One region of the Amycolatopsis speibonae genome, then DNA from elsewhere that is predicted to be linked to it. Evidence: riboswitches for the same ligand, from Rfam matches in the RefSeq annotation. Region 1 holds a riboswitch; the other holds the start of a gene.
What was found. Region 1 has a riboswitch for cobalamin ahead of ACFOSH_RS28745 (prenyltransferase/squalene oxidase repeat-containing protein). Riboswitches for the same ligand answer to the same signal wherever they lie in the genome.
Positions count from the first base shown of each region.

Region 2: linked by a shared signal. The riboswitch ahead of metE (5-methyltetrahydropteroyltriglutamate--homocysteine S-methyltransferase) and the one ahead of ACFOSH_RS28745 (prenyltransferase/squalene oxidase repeat-containing protein) in region 1 are both predicted to bind cobalamin.

Region 1 is NZ_JBHRWK010000049.1:34,419-49,259, forward strand. It holds gene ACFOSH_RS28685 (sodium:proton exchanger) at 1-808, opposite strand, end outside; gene ACFOSH_RS28690 (hypothetical protein) at 1,111-1,407, opposite strand; gene ACFOSH_RS28695 (hypothetical protein) at 1,523-2,104, opposite strand; gene ACFOSH_RS28700 (TetR/AcrR family transcriptional regulator) at 2,373-3,011, opposite strand; gene ACFOSH_RS28705 (SRPBCC family protein) at 3,130-3,762, shown strand; gene ACFOSH_RS28710 (hypothetical protein) at 3,804-4,151, shown strand; gene ACFOSH_RS28715 (ECF transporter S component) at 4,156-4,989, opposite strand; gene ACFOSH_RS28720 (ABC transporter ATP-binding protein) at 4,986-6,581, opposite strand; gene ACFOSH_RS28725 (energy-coupling factor transporter transmembrane component T) at 6,578-7,705, opposite strand; gene ACFOSH_RS28730 (ABC transporter substrate-binding protein) at 7,705-8,637, opposite strand; gene ACFOSH_RS28735 (flagellar hook-length control protein FliK) at 8,634-9,212, opposite strand; gene ACFOSH_RS28740 (hypothetical protein) at 9,209-11,950, opposite strand; cobalamin riboswitch at 12,032-12,146, opposite strand; cobalamin riboswitch at 12,258-12,384, shown strand; gene ACFOSH_RS28745 (prenyltransferase/squalene oxidase repeat-containing protein) at 12,417-13,424, shown strand; gene ACFOSH_RS28750 (LLM class F420-dependent oxidoreductase) at 13,601-14,431, opposite strand; gene ACFOSH_RS28755 (helix-turn-helix transcriptional regulator) at 14,476-14,841, opposite strand, start outside.
Region 2 is NZ_JBHRWK010000012.1:289,843-304,683, forward strand. It holds partial or broken gene ACFOSH_RS07185 (putative bifunctional diguanylate cyclase/phosphodiesterase) at 1-648, opposite strand, end outside; gene ACFOSH_RS07190 (cytochrome P450) at 887-2,332, opposite strand; gene metE (5-methyltetrahydropteroyltriglutamate--homocysteine S-methyltransferase) at 2,470-4,743, opposite strand; cobalamin riboswitch at 4,846-5,066, opposite strand; gene ACFOSH_RS07200 (ribonucleotide-diphosphate reductase subunit beta) at 5,212-6,288, opposite strand; gene ACFOSH_RS07205 (ribonucleoside-diphosphate reductase subunit alpha) at 6,365-9,367, opposite strand; gene ACFOSH_RS07210 (acetoacetate decarboxylase family protein) at 9,589-10,197, opposite strand; gene ACFOSH_RS07215 (enoyl-CoA hydratase-related protein) at 10,194-11,033, opposite strand; gene ACFOSH_RS07220 (tetratricopeptide repeat protein) at 11,076-11,549, opposite strand; gene ACFOSH_RS07225 (MerR family transcriptional regulator) at 11,546-11,935, opposite strand; gene ACFOSH_RS07230 (NAD(P)-dependent oxidoreductase) at 11,985-12,878, shown strand; gene ACFOSH_RS07235 (hypothetical protein) at 12,844-12,969, opposite strand; gene ACFOSH_RS07240 (hypothetical protein) at 13,039-14,463, shown strand.

The DNA of each region.
Region 1 (14,841 bases):
CGAACAGGATCGCCACGATGAACTCGGGCGCCTCCGACGCCAGCGGCGCGAGCCATTGCACGAGCAGGAACCGGTCGATGCCCAGTTCCGTCCCGACGGCGATCAGATTGTGCGCGAACGGTTCCGCGCTGGCGAGGATCACCACTGCCGCGAACACGAACAGCGCGGTCACCAGGATCCGGCGAGGCCGCTTGGAAAGCGCACCGAGGGTGGCCGCCGGGCCGACCAGTTCGGGTTCGCCGGGCTCGGCGCGCGAGACCTTCCAGAGGTAGAACACGAAGAACCCGAGCAGTGCGAAGCCGAGGACCAGCGAGATCTGCCCGGTCCCGGGGATGACGAACGCTACGATCGAGGCGATCGCGAGGAAACCGAGTTCGATCCGGTACGGCGAATCGAGGACGAGCTCCCGGACCGTGGCACCGCTGCGTTTCTTCGCGACGGCGAGCCCGATCAGCACGACGGTCGACCAGCCGAGACCGAGCAGCAGCCGGTTGGAGCCGGTCATGTTCGCCGCGGCGTAGGCGACGTATTCGGGATCCGATCCCGCCGTGTAAGCGAAGTACAGGTCCACCGCGTACTCGGGGAGCACCGCGATGACGGCGAGCACGGCGATCGCGAGCCCGCCGGAGATGTCCACCTGCGCGGCTTCCGCGGCCCAGGCGAGGAGGAACGACGCCGCGACGACGGCCAGGCCGAACAGCAGCAGACCGGCCACCGCCCCCGGTTCGGCACCGGAGAACCTCAGGACGAGCGCGGGCACGGTGAGCGCGGCGCACAGGCCGATCGGCCTCAGTCGGTTGACGATCACGAACTGAGATTCCCGGCGGTCACCGGGTTACCACAACCGTTGCCCGCTTCGCCTGTCCGGCGAGAATCCCCGTGCGGGACAGGGAAAACGGAAGATCGTCATGCCGAAACCCGGACGTCGTCCCGCCGGAGTACCCGGGCTGGTCTGCCTCGACAGCTCTCACACGATCTGGGAGGCGTCTTGCCCGGCGGACCGGCGAGCCGGCGGGCCAGACCGGAAAGTGCCCCTGATCACATTGCTCGGAAATGACGAAATCCCCGGTTCCGCGCGGTTTCGCGGGACCGGGGAGTTTCCGGGGGTGGTCAGCCCCGGGCGTTCGGGTCGATCACGCCGCCTGCCAGCCCGGTGGCGGCGTCACCGAAGGCACCGGCGGAGTCGACGGCACCCTGACCGGCCGCGGTGGCCGAATCGACGGCGTCCTGACCCGCGGCGGTGGCGTTCTCGGCGAGACCCTGCCCGGTCTCGGCCAGTCCGCCGGCGGACTGGGTGACCTGGTCGGCGGCGCCGGAAAGGTCGACGCCGGTCAGTTCGCCGACCTTGTCGCCCGCGCCGCCCAGCAGTTCGGCGGCCTTTTCCTTCAGCGAGTCGAACAGGCTCATCTGGGGTACTCCTCGGATCGGTCGTGCGGAGGCGGCTGAAAGTTCACCGTACAGGACAAATCGGGCACGGTGCGCAATCGCGATCACTCCGGACAGGTGAACCACCGAGAAGTGTTCAGAGACAGGGCGGCTGATAGCGGTCGATCGCGAGGCCGCGGAAGTCGAGTTTGTTGGGCGTCTTGCCGACGAAGACCAGACCTCGCGCCTCGGTCAGCGCCGAAGCGAAGGAGTAGTCGGGCTTGCCCAGTTCGGGCAGCGTCGTCCAAGCGTCGGGGGCGAAGCTGAAGAACTTCTTGACCATCTTCCCGCCGGTCGACGGCACCTTGGTCAGCCACTTGTCGCCGCCGCTCCAGTGCGAAGCCGGGCGAAGCTGGACGTAGAGGTCGTCCGTCGCGCTGTAGGTCATCCAGAAACCGGCGGACTTCGAGAGATCGGCCTGCGCTTCGAACTTGTTCCCCAGCCAGACGACGACCACGTGCCATTCCGCCTTGAGGAAGGCCACCTTCGCCGCGTACCCGCCGCGTTCGCGGACGAGCAGGCTGCCGGTCGCCGGAACCGTGGTGCCCTCACCGGAGGCGAGCCACTGCTGCAACCGGTCTATCGACGGGGTGGCGCATTCGCAGACGTGCCGCGACGGGGCCGCGTTCGCCACGGCTCCGGGGCCGATCAGCGAGGCCAGGAGCATCGAGGCGATCACCGCGAGCGTACGACTGAAAGGAACCTTGGATCCTCCGCGCATTCCCGGAAGCTAGCACAACGGTCACCGAAAACGGCGCCACAGCGGGAAAGCGGCCCCTGATGCCCCACTCAGCGGGAACCGTCCTTTGTGGATTCTCACGGTGGTCCGGACCACTGGCGCCTCAGGTACTTACTGGGCTCTGGCATCCGCAAGTCACCCAAGCGGCGGTGAGCGACGGGTCGGGGTGGTCGTGAGTGTTTTGTGTCGTTAGAACGACACTTGCCACTCACGAGGCCAGCAGGTCGTCCAACTCGGCCGCGAACAGCACGGCGGGATCGAATCCCATGCCGGCGAAGTGCCCGGCCAGTTCAAGGGAAAGGACGCCGTGGAGCCGCGTCCAGAACGTCACGGCCCGGCGCAGGACCTCGGACGACACCGGCAGGCCGCCCGCCCACTCGCGGTGATCGTCGAGATGCGCGCCGAACGGCGTGACCCGTCCGTCGTCCGGGAGCGCGGCGTGGACTTCGAGCAGTACAACCATGATCTCGTTCGAGATCTTCGTGGTGTCACCGGGCGCGCGGTATCCGGGGATCGGCGTGCCGTAGACGAACAGGTAGCGCTGCGGGTCCGCCAGCGCCCACTCCCTGATGGCGTGGGCGACTTCGGCCAGGCCGCCTGATCCGGCGGCTTGGACGGCGTCGGCGAGGCTCCGGTAGGCGTCGCGGACGAGGTCCGTGATCAGGTCGTCGCGACTGGGGAAGTACCGGTACAGCGCGGGACCGCTCATGCCCACGTGTTTGGCGATCGCGTTGAGGGACAACGCGGACACGCCCGTCGTGGCCAGCTGTTCCCACGCGTACCGCTTGATCTCCCCGCACACCTGAGCCCGGTAGCGCTCACGCGAGGTCTTCCCGTCCGTGTCCATCAGCGCTCCTCCCTGGCCGTTCAGTTAGAGGCTATCACTTTCCCTATTGACACTCACCTCATTGTGGTTATAGCTTATAACTATCGCACCAAGCACTAACAACCCGAGGAGCCGGACCATGACGGACACCAAGCCCCGCCGCCGCACCGCCGCCCGCGCCGCCGCGCTCGCCCTCCCGCTGGCCCTCGGCCTGCTGGGCGGCGCCGTGACACCCGCGCAGGCCGCCACCACCGCGTCCCCCGCCCCGCTGTCCTGCCAGGGCAAGACCATCGACACGAAGGCCCCGATCCACTACCGGACCGAGACCCTGATCAACGCTCCCCTGAGCAAGATCTGGCGGCTGCAGACCGACGTCGAGCGCTGGCCGTCCTGGCAGGAGCCGGTGCTGACCAACCAGCGCCTGGATTGGGGCCCGCTCCACAAGAACTCGCGCTTCCGGTGGACCACCCCGGTGCCTGCCACGGCCACGACCCCCGCCACCACGCTGTCGATCACCTCGACCGTCCACCAGATCCAGCGCGGCAAGTGCATCCGCTGGAGCGGCCCCGCGATCGGCGAGGGCCTCCGGATCGACAACGGGATCCACGTCTGGAACTTCACCGAGGTCAAGGGCGGCGTGCTCGTCCGTACCGAGGAGAACTGGTCCGGCGCCCAGGTCGAGGCCGACGTGCCGACCTCGACCCAGTTCCTCGGCATGGGCCTCGAAGCCTGGCTGAAGGACCTCAAGACCACCGCCGAAGCCCACTGCTGATCCCCACAGCTGACCACACCCGAAACTTTCAGGAGGAAACGATGTCCACCCAGACGCTCGATCGTGAGACCACCGTCCGCCGCGCCCCGCGCTCCGTCATCATCTCGGCCTGGGCCGTCCCGATCATGGTCCTCGGCCAGTTCGCGATGCTCGCCGTCGTCCCGGTCGCCTTCGTCCTGATCGGCACCCTGCGTGACGCCAGGCTCAAGGCGCTCAGATGGGGCGCGGTCGCTCTCACCGCGGCCTACGCCACGCCCTTGGCACTCTGGGCGATCGGCCCCGAACGCGCGCAGAGCCTTTCGAAGGACATGCATCCCGTGTTCGCCGCGATCATCGTCGCCGTGGGAGTCGCGTTCGCGGTCGCGTACCACGTGCGCACACGCAAGTAGAGGACTAGACGCGGGGCGTGCCGTCGGTGAACGAGGGGATCACGCCGTAGGACGCCTTCCGCGAAGCGCGGCGCAACGTCGCGAGCACGGCGGGCCCCAGCACCAGGATCGCCACCGTGTTGGTGATCGCGCGCCCCGTGTCCCAGCCCGCCGTCGAGGTCAGCAGCGTGAAGACGGCGAACCGGTGCAGGTTCTCCAGCAGCGGGGCGCCGGGAACGTAGGAGATGTGCCCGTCGTGGTACGGCACCTCGGCGTCGGTGATGAACGGCCAGAACCACAGGTTCATCAGGAACCCGAACACGTACGCGACGAAGATCCCGTAGCCCACCAGCATCGCGATCTCGGCCTTGCCGGTGACTCGGCGCGGCAGCAGTCCCGCGCCCATCCCGATCCAGGCCGAGCACATCATCTGGAACGGCAGCCACGGTCCCACCCCGGCGGTCAGCAGCGCCGAAGCGAACAGCGACGTACAGCCCAGCACGAAACCGAAGCCGGGCCCGAGCACCCGCCCGGCCAGCACCAGCAGGAAGAACACGGTCTCGATCCCCGCGGTCCCCGCGCCGAGCGGGCGCATCGCGGCATTGACCGCCGAGAGGACGCCGAGCATCGCGAGGGCCTTGGAGTCCATGCCCCCTTCGGACATCTCGGCCAGCACGATGACGATCAGGATCGGCAGGATCCCGATGAACACGAACGGCGCGTCCGGGCCGTGCTGCATCGACTGCGGTTCGACGCGGACCAGGAGCGGCCAGATGAACATCATCAGCCCCGCCAGGGACGCGAGGCCGAGCACCGTCGCCGAACGCGCGCCCAGCCGGACAGCCGGCGCCGTGGTCACCGGACCTCCTGCGGCAGCGCCGAGCGGACGTCGTCGACGGTGAGCCACGGTTCGCCGAGGATCTTGGCGACCTGGGTGGCGAACGCCGGGGAGCCGCCGAGCACCTCACCGGTCGGGCCGTCGGAGACGACCTCCCCCTCCGCCATAACGAGCACGCGGTGCGCGATCGTCGCGACGAACTCGACGTCGTGGGTGGCCACGACGACCGCCCTGCCCTCGGCCGTCAGCGCCGCGATCATCTGTGCCAGCGCGGCCTTCGCGGTGTAGTCGAGGCCGCGGGTCGGTTCGTCCAGCAGCATGATCCGCGGCGCGGCCGACAACTGCACCGCGAGCACGAGCGCGAGCCGCTGACCCTCCGAGAGGTCACGCGGATGCGACGCGGAATCGATCCCCGGAGCGAGCCTGTCGAGCAGTCCTCGGCAGTAACCCGGCTGGGCGCCCGATTCCGTGTCGGCGGCCTCGCATTCCGCCGCGACGGTCTGCAGGTACAGCAGGTCGCTCGCGGTCTGCGGCACCATGCCGACGAGTTTCCGCGCCGCGGCGCTGCCCAGTGTCTTCGGATCCTTGCCATCGACGGTGACCTTGCCACCTTGCCGGGGGCCGGATCCCTGCACCGCCCACAGCAGCGACGACTTGCCGGAACCGTTGCGCCCCATCATCGCCAGCACCTCGCCGGCGCGCAGGGTCAGGTCGACCTCCCGCACCGCGACCTTCGGCCCGTACCGCACGACGACCCCGGACGCGGTCAGCAGTTCCTCGCCCGTGGTCGTTTCCCGCGCGAGCGGGGCCCCCAGCGTCAGCGACGAAGCGCGCCGCCGGGCGTCCCGGACCGTCATCGGCAGCGGATCCCAGCCGGCCAGCCGTCCCAAGTGGACGATCGGCGGTGCGATGGGCATGTCCTTCAGGACTTCCGGCGGGGTTCCGTCGATCACTACCCCGGTGCCCGGGACGAAGATCATCCGGTCGGCGAACGGGATCACGCGTTCCATCCGGTGCTCGGCCATCAGCACCGTCGTGCCGAGGTCCTCCACCAGCCTGGCCAGCGTCGCCAGCACCTCCTCGGCCGCGGTCGGGTCCAGCGCCGACGTCGGTTCGTCCAGCACGAGCACCTTGGGATGAGTGGTCAGCACCGAGCCGATCGCCACCCGCTGCTGCTGCCCGCCGGACAACGTCCGCAACGCGCGCCTGCGCAGTTCCGCGATGCCGAGGAGGTCGAGGGTCTCCTCCACTCGGCGGCGCATCACCTGCGGGTTCAGGCCGAGTTGCTCCATGCCGTACGCGAGTTCGTCCTCGACGGTGTCGGTGACGAAGCCCGCCAGCGGGTCCTGGCCGACGACGCCGACCAGATGCGCGAACTCGCGCGGGGGCCGGGACCGCGTCGTGACGCCGTCGACGGAGACCGTCCCTTCGAGGTGACCGCCGGTGAAATGCGGGACGAGGCCGTTGATCGTGCCGAGCAGCGTCGACTTGCCCGCGCCGGTCTGGCCCGCGAACAGCACGAGTTCGCCCTCACCGATGGACAGCGTCACCTCGGCCAGCACCGGTTCGGAGCGGCCGTGGTAGGTGAAGGAGACCTGATTCAGTTCGATCATGCGTGCACTTCTTCTTCGTGCGCTGCTTCTTCGAGCGCGGCGTACGGAGGTTCGGGGACCGGGGTCAGGAAGGCGGGCAGCACGCCGATCAGCACCCCGAGCAACGGCCCCCACGACAACGACGGCCAGGACAGGGTGATCAGCGAAGGGTTCATGTTCATCGGATTCACCTCCGACGTCACGAACAGGACGGCCGCGACGGCGATCCCGCTCGCGGCGACGACGATCTCCGGCAGCTGCCAGCGGTCCGGCCGGTAGCGCGTGCGCTGGACCCGCTTGCCCGCCGTCCAGAACCCGACCAGCCCGACCACGAGTCCCACGGAAAGCACCGGTGCGGCGAGATATCTGGGTGTCGAACCGTCCAAAGTGGCGTAGACACCGACGCAGACCCCGATCAGGCCGACGATCATCAGCGTTCCCGTGATCAGCCGGGCCCGCGCCTCGACCAGTCCCGCGCGGCCGTAACCACGGGAGTCCATGGACGCGGCGAGCTGCAGCGAACGGGAAAGCGCGTCCTCCAGCACCGGGATGAGGACGGTGTGCAGAGCCTGCACCTTCTTCTTGCCCGAGCCGCCGCGCAGCTTGCGGGCGCGCCGGACCCGCAGCACGCTTTCGGCCAGCTGCGGGAACACCGACAGCGCGACGATCACCGCGGTGCCCACCTCGTACAGCGCCGGCGGCATCGCCTTGAGCAGCCGTTTCGGGTTCGCCAGCGCGTTGGCCGCGCCGAGGCAGATCACCATCGCCGCCAGCCGCATCCCGTCGTAAAGCCCGCCCAGCAACGATTCCGCGGAAACGTCGCCGAAGAGCCGGATACCCGCCGCCCATTCCGGCAGCGGGATTTCGGGCAGCCTCAAGAGGATCGTCGAGCCCTCGGCACCACCGAAGACGACGCGGAAGAACACGCGGATCGCGACGATGAACGCGCCGAGGTACAGGTAGAGCCGGAAAGCCAGCGCCCAGGGCGCTTCACTGCGCCGGGCCACGACGACGTAACCCGCGACGGCCACGATGGTCAGCAACAGCCACGGGTTCGTCGTCCGGGTCGCCGCGACGGCGAGCCCCAGCGCCCACACCCACCACGCGGCCGGATGCAGGTCGCGCGGCAGGAAGTAGGACGTCATCAAGCTCCTTGTGCGCGTTTGCGTCTGCGTGCCACCAGGAATCCTGCCACGCACAACGCCAGGACCGCGCCACCGGCCGCCCAGGGCGCCCAATCACTCGAGCCGGACTCGCGTTCGATCACCGCGTTGACGTCCTCGGCGTTCTCGCCGCCGGTGAACGCGACGTTCATCGACGGGTCCTTCGCCTGTGGCCTCGCCGAAGCGCTCGGACGCGGCTTGGGCGGCGGCAACGCTCCGGAACTCGCCCCCGCGACCGGCGCCTCTCCGGCTTGAGCCTCTTCCGTCGGCTGAGGACTGTCGCCGGCCTGCTGTCCGCTTCCCGCCTGCGGTTGCTGCTGCCGCTCGTTGGGATCGTCGGTGACCGGCTTGGCCTCCTCGCGCGGCACGCAGGGCTGGCCCTCGGTGCCCGGCCGGACGGCGGAGACCCGCGGCACCGGGTTGGTCTGGGCGGTGGCGTTCAGGGAGAACGACCAGCCCTCGAAACCGCCGGGGATGAAGTCACGGTTCTTGATGCCCCACTGGCTGTAGTCCCACGCGCAGTTGTTCGAGGCGTGCCAGTAGGACCAGTAGGCCTGCGCCGGGGGCGTGTCGAAGCACAGCTCCCGGTAGTTCCCGCGGCCGGTGACCGGGACGTTCTCAGCCGCTGAAGGGCGGTTCTCGACCCGGCAGATGAACGACTCGCCCCACCGCTGCACCCCGGCGATCTGGAAACCGGCGCCCTTGAGCGCGTCCAGTCCGGTGCCGCGGGTGGCCTGGGGATTGCAGCGCACGATGGTCGTGCCGCCGAGCTTCTGGAAGTCGACGACGACGGTCACCCCGGTGGCGTCCTTGCAGAACCCCGGATATCCCTTGCTCTGGTCGACCGCGTGCGCGGACGGCGCCGTGGCGGCGATCAGGAAGATCGCCGCCACCACGCCGAGGAGCCTCCTCACGGGATGGCCGGGTTCCTCGGCGTGACACCGGGAACCGGGTTGGTCGAGGCCGACTTGTTCAGCGAGAACGACCAGCCTTCGAACCCGCCGGGCACGACGGTGCGGTTGAGCGCTCCGAAGCTGCTGTAGGTCCAGGTGGTACCGGAACCGTCGGCGTGCCAGTAACCCCAGTACGCGCCGGCGGGCGGGGTGTTGACGCACGGCTCCTTGTAGCTCGGGTTGCTCGACAGCGGGATGGTCTCCGTCGCGGCCGGACGGCCTTCCAGGCGGCAGACGAAACCGAGGCCCCAGCGGGCGGTTCCGGCGACCGCGATCCCCGCGTCCTGCAGCGCCTTGATCCCCGTGCGGGCGGTACCCGGGCTCGCGTTGGGCGAGCAGCGGGTGATCGTCGGCGCCGCGGTCCCGCCGTTGCCGTCCAGTTCCTGGAAGTCGACGACGACGGTCGTCCCGGTGAGCGCGTCGCTTCCGGCGCAGATCCCGGCGTAGCCCTTGGTGGGATCGACCGCGTTCGCGGGTGCGGCGGAAAGCCCGATCAGTCCGATGAGGACGGACGTGACGGTGAGCAGTTTTCTCATGGTGTTGCCCCCTTTGACTTGATGGAACGGCGAAGCAGGAGAACGAGCACGATCGCGGCGGCCAGCAGGATCCCGGCCAGGCCGACGAGTCCCCAGAGCACCCACGCGGGCCGGGTGGACTGGGCGGCGGCAGCTTGCACCTGTGCGCCGGAGACGGCGTCGGCGGCGTTCGCCTCGGTGAGCGGGAGCCGGATCGCGGGCGAAAGCGGCGAGTCCGCGGCGGTGAGCCAGGAGCGGCCCGCGACCCCTTGCGCGGCGGCCAGGCTCGTCGGGAAATCGGTCTTCCCGTCGCTCGCCGCGACAGCTCCCTTGGCAAGACCACCGTCGGGCTGGACCAGTTTGCCCAGCGACCGCGCGGTTCCGCTCGCGTCGAGGCCGGCGGTCTGCCGCGCGACGGCGACGGCGGCGCTGAGCACGACGTCCGGCTCGCCCCCCTCACCGGTCACCATGCCCTCGCCGGTCGGCCGGACGCCGAGCGCGCCCACCGCCGAGACGAAGGCCGACACGCGCCGCTCGGTCCAGCCGTCGGGCCGCTTGGTCGACGGCGCGGCGTCGGTGTGCGACCGGACGGCCAGCGCGGTGACCGCGGCGGCCGTCGCGGCGAGGTCGCCGGAGCCGCACTCCGCGGTGTCCAGGTGCTTCGGGAAGGTTCCGTCGGCGCACTGGCGCGAGAGGAGCAGTTCGACGGCGGGGCCAGGGTCGGCGGCGGTGGCGAGCACCGCCCAGGCGTGCCGCTCGACGGTCTCGTCGGCGTCGGCGAAGGCCCCGACGTCGGTGAACTTTCCGTCCACGCCACGCAGCTTGACCAGGTCGGCGCGCAACTGCCCGGCGATGTCCGCTTTGGCGAACTCGGCGACGAGCACGAGTTTCGCGAGCGGTCCGGCGTAGGAGGCCCCGCTCTGCTCGTACGGCGCGCCGTGGGCGTAGGCCTGCACGGCTTCCGGCGTGAGCAGGAACTTCGACGCCCGGGCGACCGTGTCCGGCTGCTCGTCCAGCGCCCGCAAGGCCAGCACGAGATCGGCTGTCGCGTCGTAGTCGACGTAGGTCTTGCCGTCCTCGGTGACCTCGACGTGGTCGCCGCCGACGAGCCGGTTCGTCAGGTACGCGCCGAGCCGGGAAGCCGCGTTGGCCGTGTCCGGGATCGCGACCGGGGTGGCGATCGCGGTCGGCGGCGGGACACGGGCGCCGGTCGACGCCCTCGGCGTGACGGTCTTCTTGGGTTTCGGCGTCACGGTCTTCGGTGCGGGGGTCTTCGGCGCGGGCTTGCCCGGCTCGGGCTTGACCGCGGGCGGGGTGCTCGTGACGGTGACCGTGCTGGGCGCGGGCGGGCTGGTCGCCGGGGACGAGGACGTGCCCGGCGTCGGCGTCACCGACGTCGTCGTGGTGGTCGTGGTCGTCGTTGTGGTCGTCGTCGTTGTTGTTGTGGTGGTGGTGCTGCTGGTCGGCGCCGGGTCGCTCGTGGTCGAGGTCGGTGTGCCGGTGGTCGTACTCGGTTCGGACGACGTCGAGGTCGGTGTTTCCGAGGCGCTGCTCGTCGGCGGCAGGCCGCCGCCCTTCGCGAGCGTGTAGAAGCCGACCTGTGACAACCCGAGCGAAGCCTGGGCGCTCGCGCGGATCCAGGTGTCGAGCCCGCTGATGCCCGAAGCGCGAGCGGCCTCGTAGGAAGCCGGGTTGTAGGCGATCGCGCCGAGGTCGCCCGCGAGTTTGTTGCCGGAGTCGGCCGCGGCGTTCGCCTGCGCGGCTTTGAGGAACCGCACGCCCTTGTCCACCGCCGCGTCCGCGCCGCCCGCGTCGGCCAGTCCCTGGAGGATCATGCCGGTGCTGTTGGTGTTCGGCGCTTCGGTGCCGACGCCGCCGCCCCAGCCGCCGCCTGGGGTCTGGTTCCCCTTGAGCCAAGCGACGGTCTTGGCGATCGGGGCGTCGAGACCGGCCGCGCCCGCCTTCTTCGCGGCCAGCATCGCCGAGAGGGCCAGACCGGTGGCGTCGCCGTCGGACGGGGAGAGGTCGAGCGGTTTGCCCTCGTCGCAGGTCGAGACCTTGTGGCCGTCCGGGGTGACGTGGTCGCCGGTCTCCTTCGTCGGGATGTAGGCGAAGAAGACGCGGAAGTAGCCCTCGGAACACTGCTGGGTCAGCAGCTTGTCGATCGCGAGCTGGTCGTTCTCACCGGTCGCGGCGAGGCCGATGACGCCGAGGGCCTGGCCGAACATGTTCGCGTTGTTGCTCACCGAACCGGCGAGGTCGGGATCCTTCGAGTAGTCGCTGACCCGGCCCTTGTCCGGGCCCTTGCGCATGATCGCGCCCTGGGTCTCGGCGACCATGTCGTAGCCGTCGAAGTTCCGGGGGTTCCGGCCGGAGACCTGCGCGGCGACCAGGGTCTTGGCCGCGGCACCGCCGACGATGACCTTGTCGTACCCGGCACCGGGGGCGAGACCGTCCCAGGTGAAGTAGTCGGTGGCGTGGCCTTGGTCGTCGAGGAACTTCGCGATCGGCTCGGCCTTCGCACCGTCACCCGACGCGTACATCGAGAACAGCACGTCGATCATCAGGCCGTGGTCGGGCAGTTCGCCGCCGTTGGGGTTCTCGAGCGTGCCGTCCGGCTTCAGCTTCGTCGCGAGCCAGCGGGAGTTCGACTTCGCCGCGCCGGGGTCGTTCGCGGCCGTCGCCGTTCCGGTGAGCAGCGCGGCGACCACGCCGACGCTGACGGCGAACGCCGATGCGGCCAGGTACCCGCGGCGCATGGCTCCTCCTTGCGGCATGACGGAGGACAGGCGCGGGACGCCGCAGTCACCCCTGTTTATCGCGACAGTGGTCCGGACTTCTGGTTGGTTCATCCGCCCGTGCGGTACCCCGGCTCGCCCTGGTGAAGGGCCCACGGTTGCGCGACAGCGCCGGATTTCGACCGGCTTCCCCGTCACGGGCGGCGGTGTTGAAGTTGTCGAGCCCGCCGAGGTTAACACCCGATTACCTGCGGCAGGCACCGCTGACCAGGTCGGTTGCCAGGATCACATCGTCACTCGCGCCCGGCGGTACCCCGGCGCCGGTCCGGGATGAGATTCTTCGGGTCGTCCGATTCAGCGCGGTCGTGGGGGAAGTCCGGTGAGAGTCCGGCGCTGTCCCGCAACGGTATGCCCTCCAGGCGAGCCCGGTCACCCACGTCGCGCGGTGTCACCGACTCCTGTCGAGGAAATGCGGGAAAGGGTTCTCATGAGACGTTTGGTCCTCACTGTCGCCATGCTGTGCGGCATCGGGCTGGTCGCCGCCCCCGTGGCGAACGCGGCCACCCACAACAAGGCGGACGCCGCCGCGGGCTGGCTCGCCAGGCAGCTGACCGACGGGGAAAGGTTCGAGGCCGACTTCGGCGGCCAGAAGTTCCCCGACCAGGGCCTGACGATCGACGCGATCTTCGCGTTCGCCGCCGCCGGGGTGTCGGACACGAACGCGGGCAAGGCGATCACCTGGCTGGCGAAGCCGGAGATCACCACCGGCTACGTCGGCGGCGGCACCGAGGCCTACGCGGGCGCGCACGCCAAGCTGCTGCTCGCCGCGCAGATCCGGGGCAAGAACCCGGCGTCGTTCGGCGGCGTCGACCTCAAGGCGGGACTGCTCTCGCTGCTCACACCGTCCGGCCGGTTCTCCGACCGGTCCGAATACGGCGACTACTCCAACGCCTTCTCGCAGTCGCTCGCGCTGCTGGCGCTGGACCGCACCCCCGCCGGCGCCCCCGCGGCGGCCGTGACGTTCCTCGCGGGCACCCAGTGCGCGGACGGCGGCTTCCCGCTGAACTTCGGCGAAGCGACCTGCGCGAGCGACGTCGACTCGACCGCGATGGTCGTGCAGGCCTTGCGCGCCACCGGTGACGCGGTGAACGCCGGCGAGGGCACCTCCTGGCTGGTCACCAAGCAGCACGCGAACGGCGGCTTCGGCGTCGGCACAAACGCTCCGAACGCCAACAGCACCGGCCTCGCCGCCGAAGCGCTGGCAGGCCACCGTCCCGCCGCCGCGGTCAAGGCGCGGGAATTCCTCCGGTCGCTGCAGACCGGCTGCACCGGTGCCGAAGCGGACCGCGGCGCGATCGCCTACGACGCCACCGGCCTCAACCCGGCGACCGCCTCGCGCGCGACCGCGCAGGCGATCCTCGGCCTGGCCAGGATTCCGCTGAGCGACCTGCACGGCGGTGGCCGTCCGCAGGCCCCGGTGCTCGCCTGCCCGTGACGTCACCTCGTGAGTGGTACGGACGGTTCTAACCGTCGTTACCACTCACGAGGTCCTGGGCCCCCTTCATTGCGCCTAACGCTGTGAAGGCCTCCTTCCCTACCTTCAGGGTAGGCAAGGAGGCCTTCACGGACCGAACCTGCGATCGACCGCAGACGCCACTCACGAGGCTGTTGTCAGGCGCGCAACGGCTCGATGGTCTTCGCCAGTTCGTCCAGGCGCTCCAAGGTCTCCGCCTCGGGCAGCGTCGGCAGGATGAGGGAGACCTCGTCGACCCCGGCATCGGCGAGGCGTCGCAGCAGGTCGGGGTCCGCCGGAGCGCCGAACACGCTGATCCGGACGTCTTCGCGGCCTTGGTCGGCGAGCCAGGACCGGACGCGGCGCAGTTCCTCGGGCGGCGTCACGAAATGCGGAAGCCAGCCGTCGGCGTGCTCGGCGAGCCGTTTGAGCCCGGCGGGGCCCTGACCGGCGACGTAGATCGGCGGATGCGGTTTCCGCACCGGCTTCGGCCACGCGTAGACCGGGTCGAAGTCGATGTGCTTGCCGTGGAACTCCGCCTCGTCCTCGGTCCAGATCTCCTTGAGCGCCTGGAGTTGCTCGGTCAACAGCGCGCCACGGGTCCGCGGGTCGACGCCGTGGTTGCGCATCTCCTCGATGTTCCAGCCCGCCCCGACGCCGAAGATCACCCGTCCGTCGGAGAGCAGGTCGAGGCTGGCGATCTCCTTGGCCGTGTAGAACAGGTCGCGCTGGATCATCAGGGCGACCGCGGTGCCCAGCCGGAGATTCGAGGTGACCGTCGCGGCGGCGGTCAGCGCGATGAACGGGTCGAGGTTGCGCAGCGCGCCTCGCGGCAGCTCACCGGCGGGGTACGGGGTCTCCCTGCTGACCGGGATATGGGAGTGTTCGGGCAGGTAGAGGGAGTCGAAGCCCTTCTCCTCCAACGCCGCTCCCAGCACGTGCGGCCGGATTCCCTCGTCGGTCACTGACGTCGCGATACCGAAGTCCATGATCAGCACGACCCCGTCGGCCCGCCGGTTATTCCCGGAGGCCTTCACTCACCGGCCGCGACGCGGCGGGCGAGTTCGACACGTGACCGAACGCCCAGCGCGGTGAAGATGTTCCGCAGGTGGTGATCCACCGTCCGATGACTGATCACCAGCCGCCGCGCGATCTCCTTGTTCGTCTCCCCCGACGCCACCAGCCTCGTGATGGCGTCCTGCTGCGGGGTGAGCCCGGCCAGCGACCGGTGCGGCACGTCGACGGTCTCGCCGGTCGCCCGCAGCCCGGCGCGGGCACGTTCGGCGAACCGGGTCGCGCCGACGTTTTCGAAGCCGCGCAAGGCATCCCGGAACTGTTCACGCGCGTCCCGCGTCCGTCGGTGCCGTCGCAGGAGGGTGGCGTAGGCGAACCGCGTCCT
Region 2 (14,841 bases), on a different contig from region 1:
CACCTTGAAGCCGTCGACGTCGAGGTAGACGAGCGCGACCTGCTCGGTGCCGGAGCCGGCCAGCGCGGTTTCCAGCGCGTTGCCGAACGCGGTGGAGTTCGGGAGGCCGGTCAGCGCGTCGTGCACGTTCTGGTGCAGCAGTCGTTCCTGCAGCAGGTGGATCTCGTTGGCGTCGGCGACCATCAGCACCGGATAGGTCGAGCCGGGCCGGTCACCGGGAAGGTCGGTGAGGGTCACGTCGACCCAGATCGTGCCTTCCTCACTGTGGTCGAGCAGCAGGCGTTCCTGCTGGGTCGGCTGGCCGAGCGCCCTGAGCTGGGACAGCCCGTTCCGCAGCCGGGCGACGTCGTGGTCGGCGGAGCCGAGTTCGGGGATGTTCCGTCCGCGCAGCGCCGACGGGCGGCAACCGAGGAGTTTGCCGAGCGCGGTGTTCGCCTCGACGATCTCGCCGTCGGAGTCGGCGAGCGCGATCCCGATGGGGGAGGCGGAATAGAGCTTGGAGAAGCGATCCCGGGCAGGCTCGTGGTCGGGTTCGGTCCGGACGGCGTCCTGGGCGACGCCGAGCAGGAACTCTTCGAGTTGCTCCTGGGGAAGCGATACTCCTTTAGTGTCAGCGAGCGTCGCGGCCCATCTCCGAGCGACGTCCACCAACCCTGGCGCGGAACCAGGTTCGGGCACACTTCACCTCTTCATGCGCGGTTTATGGCCAGCTCAGACCGGGTGTCCGAGCCCACGGACCCACATTAGGTATGAGCCGACCGGGTGTAGTGCCACGGCATCACGCGCGATCCGGGGTGTCTACCGGCTGAAAGGGTGATCACCACTACACGAGTGGTGACCGGAAGTTACCAAGAGTACTCGAAAGTGGTTGTCCGCTGACCGGGCGTCAGCGTGCCGTCAACCGGATCGGCAGGCCGTCCGCGGGAACGGGCAACGAGACGTAGTCCCAGCGCGCGGTGTAGTCCTCCGGGACCGACCATCGATAGGCCCGCAGCATCTCGTACAGCAGCGCTTTCACTTCGAACGTCCCGAAATGCAGGCCGATGCACTTGTGCGCGCCGCCGCCGAACGGCATCCACGCGTAGCGGTGCGACTTGTCCTCGCGGCGTTCCTCGCCGAAGCGGTCCGGGTCGAAACGCATCGGGTCGGTCCAGTGCTCCGGCGAGAAATGGTTGACGGTGGGCGAAACCCCGACCAGTGTCCCTTCGGGAATGAAATGCCCGAGAACCTCGGTGTCCTTCACGGTTTTCCGGGCCAGTGAAGGTACCGGGGCCACCAGGCGCAGGGATTCCTTGATCACCAGGTCCAAGGTCTTCAGGTTCTCCAGCGCCTCGATGTCCGGTACGTCGTCGCCGAGCGCGAGGGACTCCTGCCGCGCGCGTTCCTGCCACTCGGGGTTCTTGGCGAGGTGGTAGACGGCGGCTGCGCTGGTGATGGTCGACGTGTCGTGCGCCGCCATCATCAGGAAGATCATGTGGTTGACGACGTCGGCGTCGGTGAAGCGGTCGCCGTCTTCGGTGGTGGCATGGCACAAGGCGGTGAAGAGGTCGTCGCCGTCGCTCGCCCGTTTCGCGGGCAGATTCGCCGAAAAGTAGCGTTCGAGGACCTTGCGGCCGTGCAGACCCGCCGCCCAGCGGCCGCCGGGAACGGGGAAGCGCACGATGGCCGTGCCCGCGCGCACGGAGTTCACGAACGCGCGATTGACCGCGACCGCGTCGTCGCCGGAACGCATGCCCATGAACACGCGCGTCGCGACGTCGAGCGTGAGTTGCTTGAGGGACCAGTAGATCCGCGGGTTCGGGCGGTCCGCCCACGTGGCGATGCCGTCGCGCAGGGCCGGTCCCATCTGGTCGACGTAGCCGGTGAGCCGCTGCCGGGTGAACGCCGCCTGCATGATCCGGCGGTGCAGATGGTGCTCGCCGAAATCGAGCAGCATCAGGCCGCGGTCGAAGAACCGCTCGATGAAGAACTTCCAGCCCTCCTGGGAGAAGGCCTTGTCCTTGTTCACCAACGCGATCTGCGTGGCCTCCGGGCCGGAGAGGGCGACGATGCGGCGGCCGAACGCGCCCATCCATGACACCGGGCCGTAGGTTTCGTGGCGTTTGAGGCCGAACTCGACGCCGAAGCGCATGAAGTCCAGCGCGTGCCCGATGACCGGCGGGCCTTCGTCGCCGAGGACGGGTTTGAGGCCCGGCGGGGCGGGCGCGAGTTCGCGGACCGGCCAGGTCGCGCCGAGCCAGCGCTGGTCGACCGAACGCGGCAGAGGGATCGAGGTGAGCGGCGGAACCCGCTCGCGCAGTGCCCCGGTGACCTTTTCGACGGCGTTCGCCATGGTGACCATCTCCCCGTTGAGACCGGTTACCGCTCCACCATCGCACCCTTATTGACGTCCTGACAATACCTGGGGAGAAGTCCGTGAAGGCCTCCTTCCCTACTCTCAGAGTAGGGAAGGAGGCCTTCACGGAACGGTCAGCCCAGTTCGGCGCGGACCGCGTTCGCGGCCGCGACCAGGTTCCGCAGGGCGGGCTCGACCTCGGCGTAGCCGCGGGTCTTCAGACCGCAGTCCGGGTTGACCCAGATCCGCTCGGCGGGCACCGCGCCGACGGCGGTCCGCAGCAGCCCGCTGACCTCGTCGACGTCGGGGACACGCGGCGAGTGGATGTCGTACACGCCAGGCCCGACGCCTCGGCCGAAGCCCGCCGCGCCCAGGTCGGTGACGACCTCCATCTTCGACCGTGCGGCTTCGATGCTGGTGACGTCGGCGTCGAGCGCGTCGATCGCCTTGACCACCTCACCGAACTCCGAGTAGCACATGTGCGTGTGGATCTGCGTCGCGTCGTCGATCCCTGACGTCGCCAGCCGGAACGACGAAACCGCCCACGCGAAGTAGGCCTCGTGGGCCGCCGCGCGCAGGGGAAGCAACTCCCGCAGCGCCGGCTCGTCCACCTGGATGACGCGGATGCCCGCCTCCTGCAGGTCGTGCACCTCGTCGCGGATGGCCAGCGCCACCTGACGGGCGGTCTCGCCCAGCGGCTGGTCGTCGCGGACGAACGACCACGCCAGGATCGTCACCGGCCCGGTCAGCATCCCCTTGACCGGCTTCGTGGTCAGGCTCTGCGCGTAGCGCGCCCACTCGACGGTCATCGGCTCCGGGCGCGAGACGTCGCCGTACAGGATCGGCGGCCGCACGCACCGCGAGCCATAGGACTGCACCCAGCCGAAGTCGGTGGCGGCGAACCCGGCCAGCCGCTCGGCGAAGTACTGCACCATGTCGTTGCGTTCGGGCTCGCCGTGCACCAGCACGTCGAGGCCGAGGTCCTCCTGCAACCGGATGACGTGCTCGATCTCCGCCTTCATCGCGGCCTCGTAGCCCGCGTCGTCCAGCGAACCCGCCTTGTGCGCGGCCCGTGCTTTGCGGACCTCGGTGGTCTGCGGGAACGAGCCGATCGTCGTGCTCGGCAACGGCGGCAGCCCCAGTGCGTCCTGCTGCGCCACCGCGCGCCGGGCGTAAGGGGAGCGGACGGTGTCCTCCGGCCGCAACGCCTCCAGCCGGGCCCGCACTCCGGCGTCGGCCAGGTCGGCTGCCGTGGCACGGTCCGTGGCCGCGGTGCGGGCGGCGGAAAGGTCGACGCTCTCTTCGGTCAGCGCGCGGCCGAGCAGGACGACCTCGTCGACCTTCTGCTTGGCGAAGGCGAGCCAGCCCTTGAGACGCGGGTGGAGCCCATCCTCCCGCTCGACGTCGTAGGGCACGTGCAGCAGCGAGCACGATGTCGAGACGCTGACCGATTTCGCGGTGCCGAGCAGCGTCGCCGCCCGGCTGAGCGCGCGGGTCGGGTCGGTGCGCCAGACATTGCGCCCGTCCACGACCCCGGCCAGGACCTCCTTGTCGCGCAAGGCCGGCTCGGCCGCCACGGCGTCCGCAAAGGACTCATCGGTGACGAGGTCGACGGCGAGCGCGTCGATCGGGGAGCGGGCCAGCACGCCCAGACCGCGACCGAGGCCGCCGAAGTACCCGGCGACCAGGATCTTCGGCCGCGTCGTCTCCTTCGCGAGCCGGTGGTAGGCGCGGATGAGCGCGTTGAGCTCCTGCTCCGTGCGGTCCGCGGCGAAGGCGGGTTCGTCGAACTGGACCCACTCGACGCCTTCGTCATGCAGGCGCCTCAGCAGTTCGACGTAGCCGTCGAGGAGGTTGTCGAGCAGATCCAGTGGGCGAAAGCCCTCCGGGGCGCTCTCGGCCGCCTTCGCGAGCAGCAGGAACGTCACCGGGCCCACCAGCACGGGCCGCGTCTCGACGCCGATCGCGCGGGCTTCGCGGTACTCGTCGAGCGGCTTGGTGCCGGTGAGCGAGAACGTCGTGTCCGGGCCGAGTTCGGGGACGATGTAGTGGTAGTTCGTGTCGAACCACTTCGTCATCTCCATCGCCGGAGCGTCCTGCACTCCGCGCGCGGCGGCGAAGTAGGCGTCGAGTGGCGAAAGACCGAGAGTCGTGAAGCGCTCCGGCAGCGCCCCGAACAGCTCGGTGGTGTCGAGCACCTGGTCGTAATGGGAGAACGTGTTGGATGGGACAGAGTCCAGCCCGGCGTCCTTGAGCTCCCGCCAGGTCCGCGTACGCAGCGCGCGGCCGGTGTCCAGCAGTTCGGCCTCGGCTATCTTGCCCGCCCAGTAGCGTTCGAGTGAACGCTTGAGTTCCCTGTCCGGTCCGATCCGGGGATAGCCCAGCACTGTCGTGCCGATTTCGGTCACAGCTCTCTCCTCGCGAGCTTGTCGTCAGAGCCCGGAGCCGCGCACAGGAGTGACCGCCGTTCGGTCGTGCCCATCCCACGAGGCCCGGACTCACGTACGCCGTCGGCGCACGTACCACGGGCAGGTCTTCGGACTCGTGGGCGACTCGCTCGCTCCTACCGGCCGTCGCTTCCCGGGTGCCATACCCAGTGCTTTACCGTGTCTCGCACGGTGACGGCTTTCGTTCCCACATACCGCTGCGGGGCAGTCCCGGATTCACACCGGGTTCCCTGTTACCTCGACCGGCCTGGGAGGCCGGTCGAACCAGTAGCACCTTGCAGCGTACTCAGGCCCGCTAGTGGCCCGCTGGACCTGTGACGAACCGGACGGCACGCGTGATCAGAGACGGGACACGCGTGTCTGGAGACGGAACACGCCGGGCGGAAGTCCGCCCGGCGTGTTCCGTGTTCGATCACGTGAGTTCGGGGATCAGTCCCAGTCGAGGGCACCGCCGGACTGGTACTCGATGACGCGGGTCTCGAAGAAGTTCTTCTCCTTCTTGAGGTCCATCGCCTCCGACATCCACGGGAACGGGTTCTCCGTCTCGCCGAAGATCGGCTGGAGACCGATCTGCTGCGCGCGACGGTCGGTGATGAAGTGCATGTACTGCTCGATCAGTTCGGCCGACAGCCCGAGCATGCCGCGCGGCATGGTGTCGCGGGCGTAGGCGACCTCGAGCTCGCACGCGTCGGTCAGCATGCCGCGGATCTCGGCCTGGAACTCTTCGGTCCACAGGTGCGGGTTCTCGATCTTGATCTGGTTGATGCAGTCGATGCCGAAGTTCAGGTGGATCGACTCGTCGCGCAGGATGTACTGGTACTGCTCGGCGATGCCGATCATCTTGTTCCGGCGGCCGAGCGAGAGGATCTGCGCGAAGCCGGTGTAGAACCACATGCCCTCGAAGATCACGTAGAACGCGACCAGGTCACGCAGGAAGTTCTGGTCGGCCTCGGGGGTGCCGGTCTCGAAGTCCGGGTTCTCCAGGTTCTGCGTGTACTTGAGCGCCCACGCGTCCTTCTCCGAGATGGAGGGGACCTCGCGGTACATGTTGAACAGCTCGCCCTCGACCAGGCCGAGGCTCTCGCAGATGTACTGGAAGGTGTGCGTGTGCACGGCCTCCTCGAACGCCTGGCGCAGCAGGTACTGGCGGCATTCGGGGTTGGTGATCTGGCGGTACACCGCGAGCACGATGTTGTTGGCCACCAGCGATTCCGCGGTGGCGAAGAAGCCGAGGTTGCGCTTGAGCATGGTGCGCTCGTCCTCGGTGAGGCCGTCGGCCGACTTCCACAGCGCGATGTCGGCCTGCATGGCGACCTCGGTCGGCATCCAGTGGTTGTTGCAGCCGGCGAGGTACTTCTCCCACGCCCAGGTGTACTTCATCGGCAGCAGCTGGTTGACGTCGGCGCGGGCGTTGATCATCCGCTTGTCGTCGACGTTGATGCGGGCGGCGCCGACTTCGATCTCGCCGAGGCCGGTGGCGTCGGTGGAAGCGTCAAAGGTGGTCATACAGAGGCTCACTTCACGAGTGGGGTCGTGAGTGGCGATTCGGGTTCCAACCCGAATCGCCACTCACGAGGATGTCTTACTGGCAGGCTTCGCAGTCAGGGTCGTCGATCCGGCAGGCGGCGCCGTCGGTGGCGACGAAGTCGACGTCCGAGACCTGCGGGATCTCCTTCGGCTCCGGCTTGGCGGCCGGTGCCGGGGCGGTCACCGGCACGGCCGGGACCGCGGCGGCGGGCGACGGCGAAACCGCGGCGGAAGCCGCAGGGGCGGGCGAAGCGGCGGGCGCCGGAGCGGCGGACTTCGGCGAAGCTGGAGTAGCGGGGGCCGGGGTGGCCGAGACCGCGTTCAGCTTGCCGTCGGTGCCGCGCAGGGTGCTCTTCTCCACGTGCGTCGCGGACCGCGCCCGCAGGTAGTACGTGGTCTTGAGGCCCTTGTGCCAGGCGTAGCGGTACAGCTCGTCGAGCTTGCGGCCGCTGGGCGCCGCGATGTACAGGTTCAGCGACTGAGCCTGGTCGATCCACTTCTGCCGACGCGAACCGGCGTCCACCAGCCAGCGCGACTCGATCTCGAACGCGGTGGCGTACAGCGCCTTCAGGTCGTCCGGCACGCGGTCGATCTGGCCGAGGCTGCCGTCGAAGTACTTCAGGTCCGAAACCATGACCTCGTCCCACAGCCCGCGCGCCTTGAGCGAGCGGACCAGGTGCGGGTTCACCACGGTGAAGTCACCGGACATGTTCGACTTGACGAACAGGTTCTGGAACAGCGGCTCGATCGACTGCCCGACGCCCACGATGTTGGAGATCGTCGCGGTCGGCGCGATCGCCATCACGTTGGAGTTGCGCATACCGACGGTCTTGACCCGCTCGCGCAGCGGCGCCCAGTCCAAAGTGGACGAGGTGTCGACGTCGAGCGCGTCACCCTGGCGGGCGTCGATCAGCAGCTGCAGGGAGTCGATCGGCAGGATGCCCTTGCTCCACAAGGAACCTTCGAACGTCTGGTACTGGCCGCGCTCCTCCGCGAGGTCGGTCGAGGCCGAGATCGCGTAGTAGCTGATGTGCTCCATGCTGGTGTCCGCGAACTGGACGGCCGCGTCCGAGGACAGCGGCACGCCGATCTCGAACAGCGCGTCCTGGAAGCCCATCAGGCCCAGCCCGATCGGGCGGTGCCGCAGGTTGGACCGGCGCGCTTCCGGGATGGTGTAGAAGTTGATGTCGATCACGTTGTCGAGCATGCGAACCGCGGTACGAACGGTCTTCTCGAGGCGCTTCGCGTCGATGCCCTCGGGGGTCACGTGCTTGAGCAGGTTCACCGAGCCGAGGTTGCAGACCGCGACCTCGTCGGTGGTGGTGTTCAGCGTGATCTCGGTGCACAGGTTGGACGAGTGCACGACACCCACGTGCTGCTGCGGCGAACGCAGGTTGCACGGGTCCTTGAAGGTGATCCACGGGTGGCCGGTCTCGAACAGCATGGTCAGCATGCGGCGCCACAGGTCGACCGCGCGGATCTTGCGGAACACCTTCAGTTCGCCACGCTCGGCGGCGGCCTCGTACTCGCGGTAGCGCTCGGCGAACGCGTTGCCGTAGAGGTCGTGCAGGTCCGGGGTCTCGTTCGGCGAGAACAGCGTCCACTGCGCGTCGGCCTCGACGCGGCGGAGGAACTCGTCCGGCACCCAGTTCGCGGTGTTCATGTCGTGCGTACGACGACGGTCGTCACCGGTGTTCTTGCGCAGGTCGAGGAATTCCTCGATGTCGACGTGCCAGGTCTCCAGGTACGCGCACGCCGCGCCCTTGCGCTTGCCGCCCTGGTTCACCGCGACGGCGGTGTCGTTGGCGATCTTGAGGAACGGCACGACACCCTGCGACTGGCCGTTGGTGCCCTTGATGTGCGCGCCGAGGCCGCGGACCGGGGTCCAGTCGTTGCCGAGGCCGCCCGAGTACTTCGCCAGCAGCGCGTTGTTCTTGTACGCCTGGAAGATCGAGTCCAGGTCGTCGTCCACAGTGGTCAGGAAGCAGGACGACAGCTGCGGGCGCGTGGTGCCCGAGTTGAACAGCGTCGGGGTGGACGCCATGAAGTGGAACGACGAGAGCAACTCGTAGAACTCGATGGCGCGAGCCTCGCGGTCGTCCTCGCGGATCGCGAGTCCCATCGCGACGCGCATGAAGAACGCCTGCGGCAGCTCGAAGCGGACGCCGTCGTGGTGCTGGAAGTACCGGTCGTACAACGTCTGCAGGCCGAGGAAGCCGAAGTCGAGGTCACGCTCGGCGTGGATGGCCGCGGTGATCTTGTCCAGGTCGAACGTCTGGAGCTCGGCGTTGACCAGCTCCAGCTCGATGGCGCGCTTGAGGTAGTCCCGGAAGTACTGCGGGTACCGGGTGGCCATCTCGTCCTGGCTGGCCTGCTGCGGCGCGCCCGCGAGGTAGGTGAGCGCCTCGCCGCGGAGCTTGTCCGCCAGCAGCCGGGCGCTGACGTAGGAGTAGTTCGGCTCCTGCTCGACGAGCACGCGCGCGGCCATGATCTGGGCGAGGGCGAGCTCGTCGGCGCTGATGCCGTCGTAGAGGTTGCGCTTGGCCTCGGCCAGCACCGGCTCGGCCGAGACGTCGTCGAGTCCGGCGACGGCCTCGCCGACCACGTGCGAGACGCGGGCCCAGTCGAGCGGGCGGATCGAGCCGTCGGCGGACTTGACGCTGATGGCGACGTCGGACGAAGCCGGCTTCTCGGACTCGCGGGCCTTCGCGCGCTCGTCGCGGTAAAGGACGTACGCGCGGGCGACCTTGTGGTGCTCGCCGCGCATCAGCGCGAGCTCGACGATGTCCTGGATCTGCTCGATGTGCAGCGCGGTCTCGGGACCGGCGTGGCGGAGCAGGGAGGACTCGATCTGCTCGGTCAGCTCCTTGACCAGGTGGTGGATCCGCGACGAAGCGGCCGCGTCACCGCCCTCGACGGCGAGGAAGGCCTTGGTCACGGCGACCGAGATCTTGTTCGCGTCGAAGGGGGACACGCTGCCGTCCCGCCGGATGACTCGCACGGTCGCGGGCGTGGTGTCCGAAGACGAAGGTGGCCGCTGACCGGTTTCCACTGACATGCGTGTCTCCAATGGGCGCGTTGAAGCACCGCAAGGCCTGACAAGGCCGTGCGCTGCAGGTTCACCAAGCTGTCCGACAACCGCTCCCGAGCGGTCTCCCCGTCGCTGGGCGGTGCCGGTTCTCAGAGACTACATGTAGGGGTCGGAGGCTGCACGTGCCCCAATGGGTGGCGTGTCGTGGTCTCACCCTGGCGGGTTAGACGATCACGCTGTGCGGCTGGTCAGCCGCCGAAAACGATCGTGAAATCGCGCAGGCAGGCGCTCAGGACAGGCCGCTGACCGGCCAGGAAACCGAACGGTCCGTGCTCGTTGATCCGCCAATCCGCGGCCGCCGGACGCGGCCGCGCCTTCGCCAGGACGGGGCTTCTTTTGAGACGGCCGTCCAGCATCTGGACGACGTCGAAGGCGGCGGGCATCCGCACCGGGAGGCTCGGCCGGGCGGTGAAGGCGGCCGTCGCGATCCAGTCCTCCTGGGTGGCCGCCGAGGCGGTGAAGGTCCGTCCTTGGGTGAAGTCGAGCGTGGCGAGGTCCTTGGGGATGCCCCACAGCGCGCGGCCGCCCGCGAGCGAGACCTCGCTGTCGACCCAGATGTCGGTGATGGAGCTGGAGACGCGTTTGCCGCGGACCGCGACCGTCGCCAGCAGCTCGTGATACCGCAACTGTCCGGGCTCCTGGTAGTCGATCCAGGCGGTGAACACCTGCGCGCGGCCACCCAGCGCGATCGGCTCGACGCCTTCGGGCAGCTCGGGCAGTTCGCTCACCGGGACACGCCAGACCGACAGGTACGCCTGGCCCGCCAGGTTCCACGGCTCCGGGGGATAGGCGGTCACTCGGTCCGCCACGGCAGGTAGGCGGGCTGGTCGGTGTCGACGCGCATGGAGAACTCCGGTGGTCGTTTCTGCAGGAAGGACATGACTCCTTCGACGGCGTCCGGGCTGGCGCCCAGGCCGCCGATCAGCCGCGAGTCCAGTTCGTGCACGGGGAACGGCGACGCGGCGCTCGCCATCCGGTACAGCAGCTGGCGGGTCACCGCGACCGAAACCGGCGACGTGGTCTTGGCGATCTCGAGCGCCAGTTCGCGGGCCTTGCCGAGCACCTCGTCGGGCTCGTGAACACTGTGGACCAGTCCGGCGTTCTTCGCTTCCTCGACGCCGAAGACGCGGCCGCTGATCATCCAGTCGAGTGCCGTGCCCATCCCGACGAGCCGGGGGAGGAACCACGCGGACGCGCCTTCGGGGTAGATGCCCCGGCGGACGAACACGAAGCCGAACCGGGAGTCGGTGGACGCCAGTCGGTAGTCGCACGACAGCGTGATCGTGACGCCGCCGCCGACGGCCGCGCCCCGCAGGGCCGCGATCACCGGCTTGTTCATCGTGAAGATCCGCTTGGAGCAGCGTCCCGCCGGCTCCTGCCAGGCCGCGTCCGGGCCGGTCTCCGGGGCGAAGTCGAATCCGCCCTGCGAGAGGTCGGCGCCCACCGAGAAGTCCTTGCCGTTGCCGGTCAGGATCACCACGCGGACGTCCTCGTCGCGGTCGGCCCTGTCCATCGCGTCGCCGAGTTCGTCGGCCATGCGGATGGTGTAGCCGTTGCGGGCCTCGGGCCGGTTGAGCGTGACCGTCGCGATGCGGTCGGCGACCTCGTAGGTGATTTCGGCGTACGCGCTCATGACGTGAAAGTAAGGCTATGTTGACAAGGTGTCAATAAGGCGTCACTCGACGTCGTCCAGGTGATCCGCGTAGTACTCGACCGCCCGCCGGTACCGCTGGACACCGGTGTCCGAGCTGGTCGCCGAGAGCACCTTCAGTAGCGTTCCCGCTGCTTCGCGCGCCTCGCCGACGTTGTAGAGGGCCATCGCGAGGAATGTCTTCAGCGCCGCGTCGTCCGGGAACTCGTCGAGGCCGCGACGCAAGGTCTTCAGCGATTCGTCGTACCGGCCCAGGACGCGATACGTGCTGCCCAGCCCGACGAACACGCCGTGCCTGTCCTCTGTGGACAGACCTTCGCCGATGAGCGCCTGTTCGTAGAACGGGGCGGCTTCGGCTTCCAGTCCGGCGGCGTCGTGCGCCCAGGCTGTCTGGTAGGCGATGACGGCGTCCTTCGGGTGCTGTCCGGCCAGCTCGATCAGCCGCAGGCGGGCTTCGTCGGTGCCCTGCTCTCGCAACCGGATGGCTTCCGCGCTCACGCGGCACCTTCGAACGGGGGATAGGTCTTCGCGCCTGTCCGCTCCGCCGCGTCGATGTAACCGGCGAGCGCGTCGCGGGACCGCGCGATCTTGGCCAGCTGCTCGTCGAGTCGCCCGAGCCGTTCGCGCATCGCGGCCAGCAGTTCGGGGCAGCCGATCAGCTCCGGCTCCTCGCCGATCGCGCAGGGCAGCAGGTACGCGATGTCCTCGGACGACAGGCCCGCGGCGAGCAGATGCCGGATCTGCTTCACCCGCAGCAGGGCCGTCTCGTCGTACTCGCGGTAGCCGTTCGAGCCGCGCTCGGCCTCCAGGAGACCTTGGGCCTCGTAGTAGCGCAGCTGATGGGCGTTGACGCCCGTCCGATGACTCAGTTCCCCGATTTTCATCGCTTCCCCACTTGACCTTCATACCGGTATCAACGTTGACGATGCTGCCATGGACAACGAAACCACCGCACCTGTGACAGTTCTCGGCCTGGGCCTGATGGGCACCGCGCTCGCCCGCGCGTTCCTGAAGGCCGGGCATCCCACGACCGTATGGAACCGGACGGCCGCCAAGGCCGCCCCCCTGGTGGCCGAGGGGGCGCGGCTCGCGCCCACGATCGGCGACGCGCTCGCGGCGGGCGGCGTGACGATCGTGTGCCTCACCGACTACTCGGCCGTGTACGACCTGCTCGACGCCGACCTGGACGGCGCGACGCTGGTCAACCTGACCTCGGGCGACTCCGCGCAGGCACGGGAAGCCGCCGAGTGGGCCGGAAAACGGGGCGCCCGCTACCTGGACGGCGCGATCATGGCCATCCCGTCGTCGATCGGGACCGACGAGGCGGTGATCCTGCTCAGCGGTCCGCGTCCGGACTTCGACCTCGGCGCGCTCGGCACCGTCAGCCATCTCGGCGAGGACCCGGGGCTCGCGTCGCTGTACGACGTCGCCGGGTTGGCGATGATGTGGAGCGTCCTGAACGCGTGGCTCCAGGGCACCGCGATGCTCAAGACGGCCGGTGTCGACGCCGCGACCTACGCGACGTTCGCGCAGCAGATCGCCGTCGGGGTGGCCGGCTGGCTGCCCGGGTACGCGGAGCAGGTCGACAAGGGCTCGTTCCCCGCGGAGGTGTCGGCGTTGGAGACGGACGCGCGGGCGATGGCGCACATGGTCGAGGAGAGTGAGGCGCTGGGCGTGAACGCCGAACTGCCGAGGCTGATCAAGGCGATGGCCGACCGTGCGATCGAGGCCGGGCACGGTGGGGAGCAGTACCCGGTGCTGATCCGGGAGTTCGAGTGGGCGGGGGAGCTCGTCAGTGGCGAGGCAGGTAGTTCGTCGCGGCCATGACGCCGAAGACCAGAAGGGCCGTCACCAGCACGATCATCGCGATCAGGACGAGCAGCACCGCGAGGCCGCCGAACCCGTCCCGTTTGCGCATCCTTCAAGGTAGCAAGGCTGCCGTGGCCGTGTACGGAACTTGTGCGCGGTCCCGGCAGGGTCGGGGACCATGACGACACCCTTGCCCTCACGGCAGGCCGCGAGACGGTCCGTGGTCGCGCTGCTGCTCGCGTTCGCGGGTTCGCTGCTCGCGGGGCCGGCGCAGTCCGCCGAGGCGGCGCCCGCGCCGGGGATCCGTGCCAGTTACGCCAACCCTGTCCGCGAGGCCGACGGGCACGTCGACGCGCAGGCGACCGTGGACCGGCTCCGGGCGATGAACGCGGACACGTACGCGTTCCTGGTCAACAAGTCCACCGACTGGGGTGATCTGGAGCAGGAGTTCCTGCCCGCCGCGCAGGCGAGCGGCCTCGCGGTCTGGGTCTACCTGGTTCCGCCGACCGAATGCCCCGGCGGGACTTCGTGTGCGGAATACCTGCCCTACAAGAAGGACTACGTCGCCTGGGGGCAGGCGATCGCCCGGCTCTCGGTGCGCTATCCGGTCCTGAAGGCTTGGGCGATGGACGACTTCAACGCCAACACGTCCACCTTCACCAAGGACTACACCGCCAGGATGCGCACCGCCGCCCGGGCGATCCAGCCGGGTCTGGACTTCTATCCCGTGGTGTACGCCAACGCGGTGACGCAGTCCTTTGTGGACACCTACGCCACGAGTATCGACAGTCTCATCCTGCCCTTCCGCGACGACCCGTACCGCGACACACTCTGGACCGGGAGTCTCCGCCCGCAGCTGGACCAGATCGTCGCGCGGCTCGCCACCAAGAGCCGCAAGGCCATCCTGATGGTGTACGCCTCGACCCTGTCGCGCACCACGATCACCCCGGACGTCGAGTACGTCCGCACGGCGACCGCGGTCGGCTTGGAGTACACGAAGGCGGGGAAGCTCGACGGCGTCATCCAGTACGCACTGCCGTTGACGGCGGGACGCGCGCAGTCCGGTGACGAACGTGTCGGGCACACCGGGAACAGCGCGCTGGTGTTCACCGTGCACCCGGACAACGCCACGACGGTGGGGGACTACGCGGCCGCGAGTACGACGATCCGCCTCGACGCGGGGTCGACGTCGTGCCGGATGGTCGTGTGGCACACCGACGACCGGCCTGCCACGAGCCCGCTCGGGTACCACGCGAAACAGGCGATCGTCGGCGGCGCGCAGGTGTGGGAGCGCGACGTGGCGAGTGAGGGGAGCGACTGGTACACCTCCTCGCCGATCGACCTCACCCCGCGCCTGAGCGGCGGATCGGCGACGCTCACCCTGCGCCTGTACGAGAAGAAGGCCGTCACCAACTACTCGGTCACCGCGCGGATGGACGACATCAGCCTGACCGGCTGCCACGTCACGAACCCCGGCTTCGAGGCCGACGGTGGCTGGACGTACAGCCGGAAGGGCGGCGACGTCCTGGCCGGGCGCCACACCTACGACCCGGTGTACTCGACCTCGGTCCATGCCGCGGTCGGTGCCCTGTACGGGGGCTGACGGAGGGGCGTCGGTACAGGTGGTCGTGAGTGGCGATTCGGGTTCTAATCCGAGTCGCCACTCGCGACCAGTTCGGCCGAGTCGGTGCTTCGCGTGATTGGGCGGGCGACACGTGTGCTCAGACGGGCGATACGCGTGATTGGACGGGCGACACGCCGCGCGGCTGGGTCTCACCGCGAGTGGCCCACCCAGTCACGTGTGTGGCCCGTCCAATCACGCGTGTCGTCCGTCTGTGGGTATCTAAGACACTGTTGGCTCTGACCGTCCTTACCACTCACGACCCCAATGCGGGGCTGGCCATTTCGCGACCTACTCGACCGAACGGCCACCGGCGCTACTGAGGGAAGGTGTGAAGGTCGAGTTTCCTCGGCTGAGCCG